DNA from 2 places in the Leucobacter exalbidus genome. Region 1 is predicted to be linked to the other one. Evidence: riboswitches for the same ligand, from Rfam matches in the RefSeq annotation. Region 1 holds a riboswitch; the other holds the start of a gene.

Region 1 (7,718 bases):
AGACGAGCACCTGCAGCAGTTTCTCGGCGATGCCGGCTGGCACTGGCTGCACGATCCGTGCGATATCAAGGGTCGCGCGGGTGTCGCGATCGCGAGCCGTGTGCCCGCCACCGCGCACCGCGTCGGCCTCGGCGCCGCTGATGCGCAAGAGCGCATTCAGTCGTCGGGTCGCTGGATTGAGGCCGACTTTGAGCTGGGCGGCAAGCCCTTCACCGTCATCAGCAACTACACCCACTCGGGTGAGGTGGGCAGCCCCCGCCAGGAAGCCAAGTGGGCCTTCCTTGACGCCATGGGCACCCGCATGAGCGAGCTCGCCGCCGAGGGCGCGCTCGTCTCGATCGTGGGTGACTTCAACGTGGGTCACCGCGAGTTCGACATCAAGAACTGGAAGGGCAACGTAAAGAAGTCTGGGTTCCTGCCCCAGGAGCGCGCCTACTTCGACCGGTTCTTCGGCCCCAAGGGCGAAACCGTGACCGGTGTCGACGGCAGCGAAGGCCCCGGCCTCGGCTGGGTTGACGTGGGTCGCAAGTGGGCCGGCGAGGTTGACGGCCCCTACTCGTGGTGGTCAAACCGCGGCCAGGCGTTCGACAACGACACCGGTTGGCGCATCGATTACCACGTCGTCACCCCCGAGCTCGGTGAGCGCGTCGAGAACTACGTCATTGACCGTGCAGCCTCCTACGACGAGCGCTGGTCAGACCACGCCCCCGTCGTCGTTGACTACCGCGTCTAAAGTCGCTCGCTGGTGACGGCTGGGGCTTGCACCCACCGCCCTCCGGTCGCACCGGCTTCGCCGCCGCTCCTGCCAGACCCAGCCAAGCGGTGAGCGCAAGCCCCAGCCATCGCCACCCCCACTACTTATTCCCATTACCTCTTATACAGAAGAAGCCATCATGACTGAAACGTCCAAGCCCGTCCTTTTTTCTGGCATGCAGCCCTCGAGCGATTCGCTCCAGCTCGGCAACTACATCGGCGCGCTGAGCCAGTGGACCAAAATGCAGGAGGACTTCGACGCGTTCTACTGCGTCGTCAACCTGCACGCGATCACGGTTCCGCAGGATCCGGCAGAGCTCGTGGCCCGCACCCGCCGCACCGCCGCGCAGTACATTGCCGCGGGCATCGACCCCGCGAAGTCGACGCTGTTCGTGCAGTCGCACGTCTCAGCGCACGCCGAACTCGCATGGGTACTCAACACCCTCACCGGGTTTGGTGAGGCCGGCCGCATGACCCAGTTCAAGGACAAGTCGCAGCGCTACGGCGCCGACAGCGCCTCGGTGGGCCTGTTTACCTACCCCGTGCTGATGGCTGCCGATATTCTGCTCTACCAGGCCAATTCGGTGCCCGTGGGCGAAGACCAGCGCCAGCACGTTGAGCTCACCCGCGACCTCGCGACCCGCTTCAACTCACGTTTCGGTGACACGTTCGTGGTACCCGAGGCGCAGATCGCAAAGGGCACCGCAAAGGTCTACGACCTGCAGCTGCCCACCGCAAAGATGTCAAAGTCGGCAGAGTCTGAAGCCGGCCTCATCAAGGTACTCGACCCCGCCAACGTCACCAAGAAGAAGATCATGCGCGCGGTGACCGATGACGAGGGCGAGGTGCGCTTCGATCGCGACGCCAAGCCTGGGGTATCGAACCTCCTCACCATTTACTCGGTGCTCGCAGAGCGCACGATCGATTCGATTGTCGACGAGTACGCGGGTCGCGGATACGGCGATCTGAAGAAGGGTCTCGTTGAGGTGGTTGAGGGCAGCCTCGCCCCCGTGCGCGCACGCACCGAGGAGCTGCTCGCAGACCCCGCCGAGCTCGATCGCCTGCTTGCGCAGGGCGCCGACCGCGCGAACGAGGTTGCCAACCAGACCCTGTCGCTCGTCTACGAGCGCATGGGCCTGCTGCGCTAAGTCACCGCACACCGTTGACGCAATAACCTGCTGCACGCCTGGGGCTTCACCGCCCCAGGCGTTGCTGTATCACCACGCCACGGGGCACGAAAAACATGGACACCGCTCAAACATTGCGGCGTGATTATTCCACAGCTGTTCGCGAATTTCGTAGACTGTGCATATGAGTGACACCGCGGTCTCGTCTTCCCCCACGGGATCCCCTTCCAAACGCAGTTTCGCCCCCGCGCTGCGGGTGATCAGGCGCACCCCGTTCACCACCGTGCTGGTGTTGGCGATGCTGGTCGTGGGCGTTGTTTCGGGGAGCCTGTGGTCGGCCGCGGTCGACCAGCCGTGGTTCTCGGAGGTCGCGACCGGCCTCCCCGCATTTCATGAGGCGCGATGGTGGACGATATTCAGTTCGCCGTTTCTCATGGATCACCCGTGGGTATATCTCGGCATCACTCCGCTGCTGATCGGCGGTGTGGGCTGGGCCGAGTGGCGGTTTGGCACGCTGCGCACCATCGCAATCTTCGCGGCCGGTCACGTGGTCGGCATTTTGGGCGCCGCCGCTATTCTCGCCGCGGTTTCGCAGACCGGATGGCACTGGGCGGTGCACCTCACGACGGTGTCTGACGTTGGCCCCTCGTGCGGAGCTCTCGCCGCGCTCGTGTTTGCGATTGCGACGCTCCCCTCCCCCTGGCGGTTACGCGCCCGCATCGGTGTGGTGCTGTGGGTGGCCATTTCGGTGCTCTACCTGGGCAGGCTGCACGACCTTGAACACGCGGTTGCCATGACCGCAGCGCTCATCGTGAGCGGCATGCTTCCCGCGTTTAGACACCGCGCCGGGCGACCGAGCGAACGCGAATGGCGCCTCCTAGCGTTCTTTGGCATCATTGCCATCGGCGTGATTCAGCTTCTCGACCTGCTCGTTCCGTACGACGGCCCTCTCGGCAAAAACCAGCCAATCGCCTCGTTCATCGACGTGGCCGTCGATGTGGTCGTGATCGCGCTGGTGGCCAATGGGCTACGCCTGGGGTACAAGCTCGCCTGGGCCACCACCCTCGTCTTGGGGTTCTATAACCTGGTCACCGCGGCCATCACTTTCTTCGCGATTCCGCTGCTGATCGAGTGGCGCCTCATCGACGAGCCACTCGATGTGCTCGGTCTCGCGCTCGCGCCCAGCTTGCTGTGGGCCGCGTTGCTGGTCGTGGTCTTTGTCGGACGCGGCGCATTCAGGGTGCCGTGGCGACGCTCCAAACGCGTGCTTGCATCTGATCGTTTGACCCGCGAACAGCTCATTGCGCAGCTCGAGCGCTTTGGCGGGGGCACCATCTCGTGGATGACCACGTGGGATCTGAATCAGCGCATCGCGGCGACCTCGACGACATCTGCCACCGTGACCTCAGCGGCCACCGGAGACTCAGCGGCCCCCGCACTCACCGCAAACACCGCCGCCGTCATTTCAGGGACGACCGCAACTCACGGCGCGATCGCATACCAAGCGCACTCGGGAGTAGCCGTCATGCTCGGCGACCCCATCGTTGCCGCTAGTACCGCGCAGGCCGCGCTCAAGGAGTTCGCGCACACCACGCAGCAGGCAGGCCTCACCCCGTGTGCGTTCTCGGTCAGCTCTGCGGTGGCCGAGGCCCGCCCCCGCGGCTGGCGGTCAGTCATCGTGGCGGAAGACACCATCGTCGATCTACCCGGCCTCGAATTTAAGGGCAAGCCCTGGGGCGCGGTGCGCACTTCTATCAACCGAGCCACCCGCGAGAACATCACGTTTCGTATGGTGCGTCTCTCAGAAGAACCATGGTCGACACTCGCCCAGGTGCGCGCCATTTCTGAGCAGTGGACGGGCGATAAGGGACTCCCCGAGATGCGCTTCACGCTCGGTACGGTCGAGGAAGCGCTTGACCCTCGGGTGCTCGTGGGGATCGCGGTCGATGAGGAGGGCAGTCTGCACGGCGTCACCTCGTGGCTGCCCGTCTACGGCCCCGCAGATACCGTCACGGGCGAACCCCGCATTATCGGCTGGACCCTCGACCTGATGCGGCGCCGAGACGGCGGCTTCGGCCCGGTGATGGAGTTTCTCATCGCCTCCTCGGCTCAGCACTTCTCAGAGCAGGGCTACGAATTTGTGTCACTCTCGGGTGCACCCCTGGTGCGCCCGGCCGATGCCGAGACCGGCCCGATCGACCAGGTGCTCGAACAGTTGGGTGGGCTCATCGAGCCCCTTTACGGGTTCAAGTCGCTGCACCGCTTCAAGCAGAAGTTCAATCCGCGTCACGAGTCACTGCACCTGATCTACCGCGACGAGGGCGATCTGCCGCGCATTGGCATCGCGCTCACGCGCGCCTATCTGCCCGATGCGTCACTGCGCGATCTGGTGGCGTCGGCCACTGCAAAGCCTGAGCCCGCAGCACCCAAACCCGCAGCGCCCAAACCCACAGCTCAGTCAGCGCCCACCGATACCGCGCACCGAGGCACCCCCTGATGGCCTTCGAACAACCCGCCGATCCGGCGCCAACCCCACTCACGAAGCGCCCGCCGCAGACCGAGTCCCCGCTGCATTCCGCGGTCGTGCTCACCACCGCAATCGTAGGCATCCTGATGCAGGTATGGCTCGTGTGGGTGGGCGCCGACCTGCTGTGGGGCCCCGATCACCCCAACGATCCCGACGACCTGACCGTACTGCTCACCTGGTGCATTATTGCGACGGTGTATCTCGGCGCCACGGCGATCACCCTGAGCGTGAAGGCCCAATCACCGCACGCAGATTCGCAGCTCACGCGCACCGTGATCGGGCACCCGCTGTCGCGGCTACTCTCGGTGGTGTTCACCTTTGGGGCCAGCCTCATCGGCCTCGTCGTCGCCATCGACATCATCACCGATCTGGGGCACGACCGGCACGACACCGCGTTCGAAGCGGCGGGGGTGTGGGCCATGATGCTGGCGTGGGTGATGTTCAATTGGGGGTACGCGCGCATCTATTTCTCGCTCTATCACCGCGCCAAGGTGCCCCCGCTGGCCTTCCCCGGCACCGATGATCCGCGGCTGGTGGACTTCGCGTATCTCGCGTTCACCAACGCCACCAACTTCTCGGTGTCAGACGTGCAGGTGCTCTCCACGCGCATGCGGTGGACGATCGTGTGGCACACGACGCTCGCGTTTTTCTTCAACGCGCTCATCATCGGCCTCATCATCAACGTGCTCGCAAACGGCAAACTCCTGGCCGACTTCATCAGCTAGCTCCGTTCGCTTGCACCGAACGGCCTATCGCCCGGGGATGCCGAAGAGCTACGATAGGAAATGTGTTCCGGGGTCGGTGAGAATCCGAACCGGCGGTGATAGTCCGCGAGCGTCGCATCCGCGATGTTGAACCGGTGAAACTCCGGTACCGACGGTGATGGGCAAGTAGGTTTTGCTCTAGTCCGGATGAGAGGAACGCAAGCAGTCGCGAATTGACGCGACTTCTGGCGTACCCGGCATGCAGGAAACGGCGGCCGCCATGCTTGATACAGCACTCATCGAAGACGCGATGCACCGTGCGCTGCGTATCGCGCGCCGCGGCCCCGCCCCCGACGCAAACCCCCAGGTGGGTTGCGTGCTGCTCGATGGCTCAGGCGCGATCGTGGCCGAGGGCTGGCATTTGGGATCCGGATCCCCCCACGCCGAAGCCGCCGCCCTTGCCCGGCTGCCCGAGTCGTGGCGTGCGCGCGCCGGTGAGCTCACCGCCGTAGTGACGCTCGAGCCGTGCAACCACACGGGCCGCACCGGTCCGTGCGCGGTGGCACTGCGCGAGGCCGGCATTGGGGCCGTTGTGTACGCGATGCCCGACCCCGGCGGGGCCTCCTCTGGCGGGGCTTCTGCCGGCGGCGCCGAGACCTTGCGCGCGGCTGGCGTGGCAGTTGAGAGTGGTGTGCTCGCGGCCGAGGCGCGCGAGCTGCTGCGCGATTGGTTAGCCGCGCAGGCCTCGCAGACCGAACAGCCCGAACAGCCGACCGGCCTGCAGCGCCCCCGCGTCATCGTGAAGTGGGCGCAGACCCTTGACGGGCGCGCCGCCGCGGCCGACGGTTCGAGCCAGTGGATCACGGGCCCCGAAGCCCGCGCCGATGTGCACCGCAGGCGCGCCGCCGCCGATGCCATTCTGGTTGGCACGGGCACACTGCTCGCCGACGATCCCAGCCTCACCGCACGCGCCAGCGACGGCAGCCTGTTGGTGCCCGCGGCCGAGCAGCCAATTCCTGTGGTGCTCGGCCGGCGTCCCATTCCCGCGGACGCCCGCATTCATGAGCACCCGGCGCTTGCCGCCCACGGCCGTACCGCCCCGTTGCAGTTCACGGGCGAGGATTTCGCCGCCGACTTTGCCGCACTCGCCGCCCAGGGCATAACGAGCGTGTTCATCGAGGGCGGCCCCGCCATCATCAGTGCGGTGATCGCGGCGGGCCTGGCCGATGAGGCGCTCGTCTATGTCGCCCCGTCGCTGCTCGGGGGCCCGCGGTGTGCGCTGGGAGATCTCGAGATCAGCAGCATCGCCGACATATTGCCCCTCAGGTATGCAACCGTGACCCAGCTCGGCACAGACTGGCTCATCGCGGCAGAGTTCGATTACCGCCCCGGGCAGACCCACGCGCCCACCCCAAACCTTGCGCCCGCGCTTTCCGCAGACCCTGCGGCCGCCCCCGCGCTTTTACCCACACATACTCCGAAGGGAATGTAATGTTTACCGGACTCATTGAGGAGATCGGGGAGATCGTTGCGGTTACCCCTATCGATGACTCACTCAGGCTCACCATCGCGGGCCCGCTCGTCACAAGCGACGCCGATCATGGCGCCTCGATCTGCGTATCGGGGGTGTGCCTCACCGTTATTGACCGCAGCACTCCCGGCCAGTTCACCGCAGATGTGATGGCCCAAACGCTCAACATGTCAACGATCGGCGGGCTCGCTGCCGGGTCGGGCGTGAACCTCGAGCGTGCGGTGCGCATGGACACCAGGCTCGGCGGACACATCGTGCAGGGCCACGTCGATGGCACCGCACGCCTGGTGTCGGTGACCGAGCACGAAGCGTGGCGGGTGCTGCGCTTCGCCGTGGCACACGACATCGCTGCGCTGCTCGTCGATAAGGGCTCAATCACGGTCTCGGGGGTGTCACTGACCGTCTCGAACGTGTCGGCGCCCGAGCAGCCCGAGCACTGGTTCGAGGTCTCACTGATTCCAGAAACCCTCACGGCGACCACGCTCGGCCGCCTCACCGCGGGCGATCTCGTCAATGTCGAGACCGATATTCTCGCCCGCCACGTCGCCCGCATGCTGCGCATGGGGTTCACCCCGGGCACCCCCTCTTCTTCTCCGCTCTCCACCATCCCAACCGAAGGACCCGCATCATGACCGTTTCAGGCATTTCTTCCATTGCCGAGGCCGTCGCCGCCATCAAGGCCGGCCGCCCCGTCATTGTCGCCGACGATGAAGATCGCGAGAACGAGGGCGATGTCATCCTGTCGGCCCAGCTCGCCACCCCCGAGTGGATCGGCTGGGCGGTGCGCTGGTCGTCAGGGCTACTGTGCGCGCCGATGACCGATGAGGTCGCCAACCAACTCGACCTGCCTATGATGGTCGAGCGCAACGAAGACGCCCGCGGCACCGCCTACACGGTGACGGTCGATGCGGCCCAGGGGGTCACCACCGGCATCAGCGCGAGCGATCGCGCCACGACGCTGCGCGCCCTCGCGAACCCCGAAGGTGTGCCGACCGACGTGAATCGCCCCGGCCACATTCTGCCGCTGCGCGCGGTGCCGGGCGGCGTGCGCGCCCGCGCGGGCCACACCGAGGCCG
Region 2 (7,718 bases), 310 kb from region 1:
CCATGGCGAGCACTACTCCCAGCCCCACGCCGATGGCGAGGTTACCGGTCGACACCGTGACCACCACGGTGAACACCATTACCGCGGTCTCTGAGATGGGCATGCGCTTTAGCGTCGCCGGGCGCACGCTGTGGAAGTCGACGGTTGACACCGCCACGACCATCATCACCGCGGCGAGGGCGATCATTGGAATCTGCTCCATCACGTCGCTGAATATTGTGACGAGGGCGAGCAGCGCGACGCCCGCAATAAACGTTGAGATGCGGGTGCGCGCCTGCCCCAGCTTCACGTTCACCATGGTCTGCCCGATCATGGCGCAGCCCGCGATACCGCCCCAAAACCCGGCGAGAATGTTTGCGACGCCCAGCGCCCATGACTCGCGGCCCTTGTTCGACTTCGATGCGGTGAGATCATCAACGAGCTTCGCCGTGAGCAGGGTTTCAAGCAGCCCCACAAACGCGACACTGAGGGCGGTCGGCCCGATGATCGTGAGGGTCTCGAGGTTGAGTGGTACGAGCAGCTGCGTAATGCCAGGCAACCCGCCCGCCACCGCACCCTGATCGCCCACGGTCGGCACCGTGAAGTGCGCGATCATCACGATCGCGGTGACGACCACGATCGCGACGAGTGGCGCCGGCACCGCCTTCGTGAGTCGGGGCAGCCCGATCACGATCACCAGGGTGAGGGCAAACAGCGGGTACACGAGCCAGGGCACCCCGAGCAGGTGCGGCACCTGCGCGGCGAAGATCAGAATGCCGAGGGCATTCACAAACCCCACCATCACCGAACGCGGAATAAACCGCATCAGGCGGGCCAGCCCCGTCACGCCAAACAGAATCTGTACGAGCCCCGCGAGCACCACGGTGGGCAGCAGATACTCGGCACCGTGTTCGTGCACCATGGGGGCGACGACGAGCGCCACCGCGCCCGCGGCCGCCGTAATCATGGCGGGCCGGCCGCCCAAAATCGACATCGAGATCGCAAGCACAACCGAGGCAATGAGGCTCACCTTGGGGTCGACCCCGGCGATCACCGAGAACGAAATCACCTCGGGAATCAGCGCCAGCGTGGTCACGATGCCCGCGAGCACCTCGGTCGTAAACCGGCGCGGATGTCGAAGGGCCTGCAGCGTCGTGGAGTTAGAGGTCACCGCACAACCATACGTCGAACGGCGCAAACTAGCCCACGAGCAGGTACACCGCGCCCAGCACCGTGCCCACCGTGACGGCCCATTCGAACGTCGTCTGCTTCATACGAGAGGCGATCCGGCGCCCAATGAGCGCGCCAATCACGACGCCCGGGGCGAGCAGCGCGTCGAGCGCGAGCGCCCCCGGCGTGATCAGGCCGAGGCCGACCGACACCGGCACCTTCGCGAGGTTGATGACCGCGAAGAACCAGGCCGCCGTGCCCAAAAACGCCTTCACCTCGAACTTGGCGGCGAGAAAATACATCGACATCACGGGGCCGCCGGCGTTCGCCACCATGGTCGTGAACCCGCCCAGCGCTCCGTATCCCGAGCGCATCAGGGCGCCGGAGCCCGCGGCTTTGGGGGCGGGCTGGGGGGTCGAATTTGATCCGGATCCCGACTCGCCCAGCTGCCCCGCTTGCCCCGCACTCGCCGCAGCGCTGGGTCTGGTCGCGCCGCTGCCCGCGCTGGCGATGCGGGCGGTGCGCCAGCGCTGCCACAGCGTGAAGCCGATGACGAGCAACAGAATGGCGCCGATGACGCGGCGCACCGAGCTGTCGTTGGCGTACGCCAGAAACAGCGCCCCGGCCGCAACGCCGACCACAACCGCCGGGATGAGACGCACGAGGGTGCCCCAGTTAGCATGCCGGCGATAGGTGATGAGGGCAAAGATATCGCCGATGATCAGCAGCAATAGCAGGGCGCCCGTGGAGGCGCGCGCCGGTAGAATTGCGGCAAAGATCGCGATGGAGATGGTGTTGATGCCGGGCACCGCGGTTTTGGAGAAGCCGACGAGCATCGCGGCGCACGCGAGCAACGCCCAAGCAAACGGGGGCAGGGTCGGCAGCAGCGTCATCACCAGTACAGACTATGGGGTCAACGCACCCGACACGTTTGTGCTGACAAATTTGTGACGCGCGATGAAATTCGAGCGGTATGGGTAAAACATGTTGCTATCAGGCAATAATTGACTGAGAGGTGGAACTATTGCGCGATCAGGGGTTCGCACTCTGGGAGCCAGGTGTGAGGGCGTTTTGTCCTTTTGATATGACATTGTTAGGCTTTCATGATCACGCATACGAACATTCCCGTTGCGTGCTCATGACGAAGGAGTCTTAATATGTCCGTCCATTCAGCGCAAGCAACTGCAAAGTTGCCACCCCTCACGGACGGGCCGCATCGCAAAAGGCTCGGAACGGTTGCTCTTGTAGCAACCTTCGGTGGACTGCTGTTTGGTTACGACACCGGCGTAGCCAATGGTGCTGAGCGGCCACTGCAAGCCGAAATGGGCTTCAACTCGCTGCAGATCGGCATCGTGATCAGCGCGCTCGTTTTCGCAGCCGCTGTGGGTGCCATGGTGTGTGGCCGCCTCGCCGACAAGATCGGCCGCCGCCCCACGATCATCGTGCTCTCGACGCTATTCTTCCTCGGCACGATCCTCGTTATCACCTCACCGGGCGGCCCCGAGCACGGCACCCACACCACCATCGGTTACTCGATGCTGATCCTTGGGCGCATCACGCTCGGTCTCGCGGTCGGCGGCGCCTCGGCGGTCGTGCCCGTCTACCTGTCAGAGATGGCACCCTACGAAATTCGCGGCTCGCTCTCGGGCCGCAACGAGCTGATGATCGTCATCGGCCAGCTCGCAGCCTTCGTGGTCAACGCGATTATCGCGGCACTCTGGGGCCACGAAGATGGCGTGTGGCGCATCATGTTCGCCGTGTGTGCCGTGCCCGCTATCTTCCTATTCTTCGGCATGCTGCGCATGCCCGAGTCACCCCGCTGGCTGATCGAAAAGGGACGCGATGCAGAGGCCCTCGCCGTACTCAATACCGTGCGTTCGAAGGATCGCGCTGAAGCCGAGTTCGCCGACATTCAGGCCGGTACCGCTCAGGATCGAGTAGCCGCTCGTGGCCAGCTCGGCCTCAAGGCCGTGCTGAAGAACCGCAACCTGCTCATGATTTTGCTCGTCGCCTGCGGCCTGGGCGTCGCCCAGCAGTTCACCGGCGTCAACGCCATCATGTACTACGGCCAGCGCATGCTCGCCGAGGCCGGCTTCAGCGAGGACATGATCGGCTGGGTCAACATCGCCCCCGGCATCATCGCCGTCATTGGCGGCATCATCGCCGTGATCTACATGGACCGCATCAACCGCCGCACCAACTTCCTCTGGGGCTACGGTATGACCGCGCTGTCGCACGTGCTGATCGCCGTCGCGATGATGGCCCTGTTCCCCGTGGGCAACCCCGCCCGACCCTGGGTGTTCCTGGTGCTGATCGTCGTAATGATCGGCTCGATCCAGCTGTTCCTCAACATCGCGACCTGGGTGTATCTGTCTGAGGTATTCCCGCAGCACATGCGCGGCGTGGGCATGGGCCTGTCGGTGTGCGTGCTCTGGGTCACCAACGGTATCGTCGCCACCTTCGTGCCGACCATTGTTGGCGCGGTGGGTATGGGCCTCTTCGTGATCTTCGCCATCGTCAACGTGATCTCGTTCTTCTTCATCTTGAAGTTCGTGCCCGAGACGCGCGGTCGCACCCTCGAAGAGCTCGACTCAGACATCACAACGGGCGCGATCTACGTGCCCCGCAAGGGCTAGTAGTTAGCACTCACCAGCCAGGCTGAAACCGAAAGGCACCTTCCCCGCTGGGGAAGGTGCCTTTTGCGTGAGTTGCTGCCCGACTACTCAGCGGGCTCTGTGGCCCGGCTCACGCGCGGGTCGGGCATGATGTTGTCGATGCGCGGCTTACTGTGCGACTGGGCCCGGGCCCACACCACAAAGCCGATGGCGGTAAAGATGCCGTAGAAGACGTACATAAACCCGGTCGCGTAGTAGCCGGTGCTAAACAACAGCGGCACCCCGACTACGTCGACGGCGATCCAGATCAGCCAGAACTCGGTCCAGCCCTTCGCCATGCCGTAGGTGGCCAGCAGCGACCCGACAAATGTCCACGCATCGGCCCACACAGGATCCCACGAACCCAGCGCGCGAAACAGCGGCGTGAGTGCGACCGTGCCGAGCACGAGCGTCAGCACGAGGCCAATGCGGGTGGGATTTGAGGCCCAGCGGGGCGTCACCTGCCCGCCGTTGCTGCTGGCCTGGCGCCACCGCACCCAACCAAACACGGCAACAGCGATAAACATGACCTGTCGGCCAGCCTGGCCGAGAAGGTTCGGCAGTTCGTGATCCGGGCTAATGATCGACCCCAGAAACACGGTGAGCAGCAGCAGATTGCCCACGATGCCGACGGGCCACGCCCAGATCTTGCGCCGCATGCCGCCGAATGCGCTCGCGAGCCCAAACACGTTGCCGACGACTTCGCGCACGAGCAGTGTTTGGCCGCCGGGTAGCACCCACTGAGAATTAAAAGCTTCGATCAAGCAGTGCATGATGGGCAGGCGTTCCTCTCGGGTTCATGTCGCCGAGGGTACGCGGGTACACGAAATGGTGTCGCCCACGCATGTGCTTCTCTCATCCAGACTTTACTGTCGGTATCGGAATTTCACCGATTCAACCTCAGCCCTAGGGGCCTCGGGTCGCGGACTATCACCGCCGGTTCGGAATTTCACCGACCCCGGAGCACGTATGTTTACTTGAAATGCTAGCGCACCCGCGCGGTTGCGGGGCGAAGGTGCGCTTATGTGACGGTTGGCTTAGGCTTCGGGAGCTTCGGCTGATTCACCTTCTGCGCTCTCGTCGGCGTCGATGACGCCGGTGAAGCGGCTGCCCACACCGTACACAAAGGTGCGCGTGGTTGCGGCACTAAACGGCTTGGGCAGTTCGTGCGCCTCGTGGTCGTAGCACGCGAGCAGCGTGAACTCGGGCCACCACTTCTTGGGGCGCGCCTGCTCTGAGTAACTGCAGATCGCGCACTGCAGCGTCGCCCACACCTTCTTCTTGCCGGTGCGGTTGGCGCGCGACTGGGCGAGCCAGGCCGGCGGGTTTTGGTCGATCTCATTGAGATCGGCCTGCGAGATGTTCGAGGGGATGCCGTGACGTCGCGCCATTTCCAGCGGAATATCAAGTTGCAAAGCGGCATCGTATTGAGAAGGCATACCCCCAGGGTACGCGGGTGCTGGCGCGCGCGGTGACGCGGGGCACGGCGGGCTAAAGCGCGATCCGAGGCAAAGACCTGCTGAGCCCCGGATCGCGCCCTGTCTTACAGCGCCGCGTTGGCCGCCCGCAGCACCTGCGCGGCGACCTCGAGGCCCTCGATGCGGCCGAGCGAAACGTCTTCGTGCTCGATGTTGACCCACATTTCGGGGTCGACCTCGTGCAGTGCCCGCAAGAACTCGGTCCAGAATGCGGTGTCGTGGCCGCGGCCCAGCGCCACGAAATCCCACGCCGAATTCTTGGGCCACTCGTTGGCCCACTCGTCGCCGCCCAGGTTGGTGCGCGGCTCTTCGGGGGCGAGGCGACGGAATGAGTTGTCGAGCACGCCGTTAATGCTGGCCCACTCGGGGTTCACCCGCACATCCTTGGCGGCCGCGTGGAACACGAGCTCGCCCAGGTGGCGCACCACGGCCACAGGATCCATCTGCTGCCAGAACAGGTGCGACGCGTCGAGCTCAACGCCCACGTGCGTGGCGCCCGTGAGCTCAATGAGCTTGTGCACGTCAGCCGAATTGAACACCAGGTTCTGCGGGTGCAGCTCGAGCGCCACCTTCACGCCGTGCTCGGCCGCGAAGCCATCCATCTCGCGCCAAAACTTGGTCGCGACATCCCACTGGTAGTCGAGCACGTCAAGCGCCGCCGAGTTCCAGGCGTTGACCACCCAGTTGGTGACGCTGGCGCTGGCCTCGCCGCCGGGCAGCCCCGACATCGTGACCACGCGATCTTGCCCGAGCCGGTTGGCGAGCTGAATCGAACGGCGCACGTCAGCAGCGTGCGCATCGCCGATCGCACGGTTGGGGTGCAGCGGGTTGCCGTTCGCGTTGAGGCCGGCAATGCTGACGCCCGTGCCCTCGAAGAGTTCGAGAAAGTCGTCGCGGGCAGTATCTGAGACGAGAATGTCGTCAAAGGTGGGGATGTGGTGGGCGGGCAGAAAGCCGCCCGAGTTGAGCTCGATGCCCGAAAGGCCCAGGTTCTTGATGACCTCGATCGCCTCGGGCAGGCTGCGGTCGTGCAGAATCGCGTTGTAGACACCGAGTTTCATCGTGCGACCTCCTGGGTGTTGGTGCCGACGGTGTTGGTGGTGCCGGCGGCGTTGGCGGGAACCTGAACTGTGGCCCCGCCCTGCGCGGCCGACTCGGCAACTGCGGCGAGAAACTCCATGTTGTGCACGCCGTCGTCGAAGCTCTTGCAGCGCGGCAGTGATTCGGCCTCGGGCAGGCCCGCGACCTCCTCGAGGAACGCGCGCGCCTGGTGCACGAACAGATCGTTCTGGCCGATGCCGACGCCCGGGGCATCCATCGCCCAGCCGCCCGCGTAGTGCGGGTGCGCGGGGCCGAGGGGCACGGTGCGGTAGCCGGCGAGGTCGCCGAGCTCGTCATGCAGCATGACCTCCACCTGTGATGGGTTGGTCTGACTCCAGCGTGCGGCGCCCTTCGATCCGAACACCTCAATGGAGAGGCTGTTGGGGTGGCCTGCGGCGACGCGGGATACCTCGATGGAGCCGACGCAGCGTTCAAATTTGGCATTGAACGTGGCGTAGTCGTCGTTCGTGACGGGTGACATTTCGGTGCTGACGTTGCCGCGGCTGTGGCCCACGACCTGACCGATGGGCTTGGGGCGCTCGGTGATCGAGGTGTGGAACCGGCCGCCCGAGACCTCTTGCACGCCGCCGCACAGATGCTCGGCGATGTAGCTCAGGTGGCTGCCAACGTCGCCGAGCGCTCCTGATCCAGCGGGGCCCTGGTAGCGCCAGCTGATGGGCACATCGGGGCGGCAGCCGTAGTCGGTCCAGTAGTGGGCCGAGAAGTGGAACACGTCGCCGATGCGGCCGTCGTCGATGAGCTGACGCATGAACGCGATGCCGGGGGCACGCAGGTAGCTGAAGCCGATGCGGGCGACGGTGCCGCGGGCCTCTGCCTCTCGGGCGGCGTCGGCCATGGCGCGGGCGTCTTCGATCGTGTCACTGAGCGGCTTCTCGCAGAGCACGTGCTTGCCGGCGGCGAGCAGGCCCTCGACGATCTCGCGGTGCAGCGAGTTCGCCACGACCACGCTCACGACGTCAATGTCGTCGGCGGCCGCGATGGCCTTCCAGTCTGATTCGTGACGCTCAAACCCAAACCGCTTCGCGGCCTCCTGGCCGAGCGGGGCGTACACATCACCGATGGCCACGAGGCGAATCTCGGGTAGTACGGGAGAGTAGACGGTAGAGGCTGCACGGAAGGCGGCCGCGTGGGCCTTGCCTGCCATGCCTGCGCCGATGACGGCGACGCCGATTGATGAGGTCACGGTGGTTCCTTTCACAGGGCTTGAGGGCCGCGGGTGTTGCAGGGGGGCTGGTGAAGCAGTGTGGGGCGCTCGCGGTTGTTCTGTAGTCTTTAGCTAGTATTGGAGCGCTCCAATGATGAGTACGCTATCCCG

What was found. A riboswitch is a leader RNA that binds a small molecule or an ion and turns the genes downstream of it on or off. The one in region 1 is predicted to bind FMN.
Region 2: linked by a shared signal. The riboswitch ahead of pnuC (nicotinamide riboside transporter PnuC) and the one ahead of ribD (bifunctional diaminohydroxyphosphoribosylaminopyrimidine deaminase/5-amino-6-(5-phosphoribosylamino)uracil reductase RibD) in region 1 are both predicted to bind FMN.

The regions. Positions count from the first base shown of each region.
Region 1 is NZ_JAFIDA010000001.1:2,207,043-2,214,760, reverse strand. It holds gene JOF28_RS10070 (exodeoxyribonuclease III) at 1-733, shown strand, start outside; gene trpS (tryptophan--tRNA ligase) at 894-1,901, shown strand; gene JOF28_RS10060 (bifunctional lysylphosphatidylglycerol flippase/synthetase MprF) at 2,065-4,377, shown strand; gene JOF28_RS10055 (DUF1345 domain-containing protein) at 4,377-5,132, shown strand; FMN riboswitch at 5,192-5,334, shown strand; gene ribD (bifunctional diaminohydroxyphosphoribosylaminopyrimidine deaminase/5-amino-6-(5-phosphoribosylamino)uracil reductase RibD) at 5,392-6,603, shown strand; gene JOF28_RS10045 (riboflavin synthase) at 6,603-7,274, shown strand; gene ribB (3,4-dihydroxy-2-butanone-4-phosphate synthase) at 7,271-7,718, shown strand, end outside.
Region 2 is NZ_JAFIDA010000001.1:1,899,401-1,907,118, reverse strand. It holds gene JOF28_RS08590 (SulP family inorganic anion transporter) at 1-1,150, opposite strand, end outside; gene JOF28_RS08585 (sulfite exporter TauE/SafE family protein) at 1,179-2,042, opposite strand; gene JOF28_RS08580 (sugar porter family MFS transporter) at 2,307-3,785, shown strand; gene pnuC (nicotinamide riboside transporter PnuC) at 3,869-4,576, opposite strand; FMN riboswitch at 4,647-4,773, opposite strand; gene JOF28_RS08570 (hypothetical protein) at 4,841-5,242, opposite strand; gene JOF28_RS08565 (sugar phosphate isomerase/epimerase family protein) at 5,347-6,342, opposite strand; gene JOF28_RS08560 (Gfo/Idh/MocA family protein) at 6,339-7,586, opposite strand.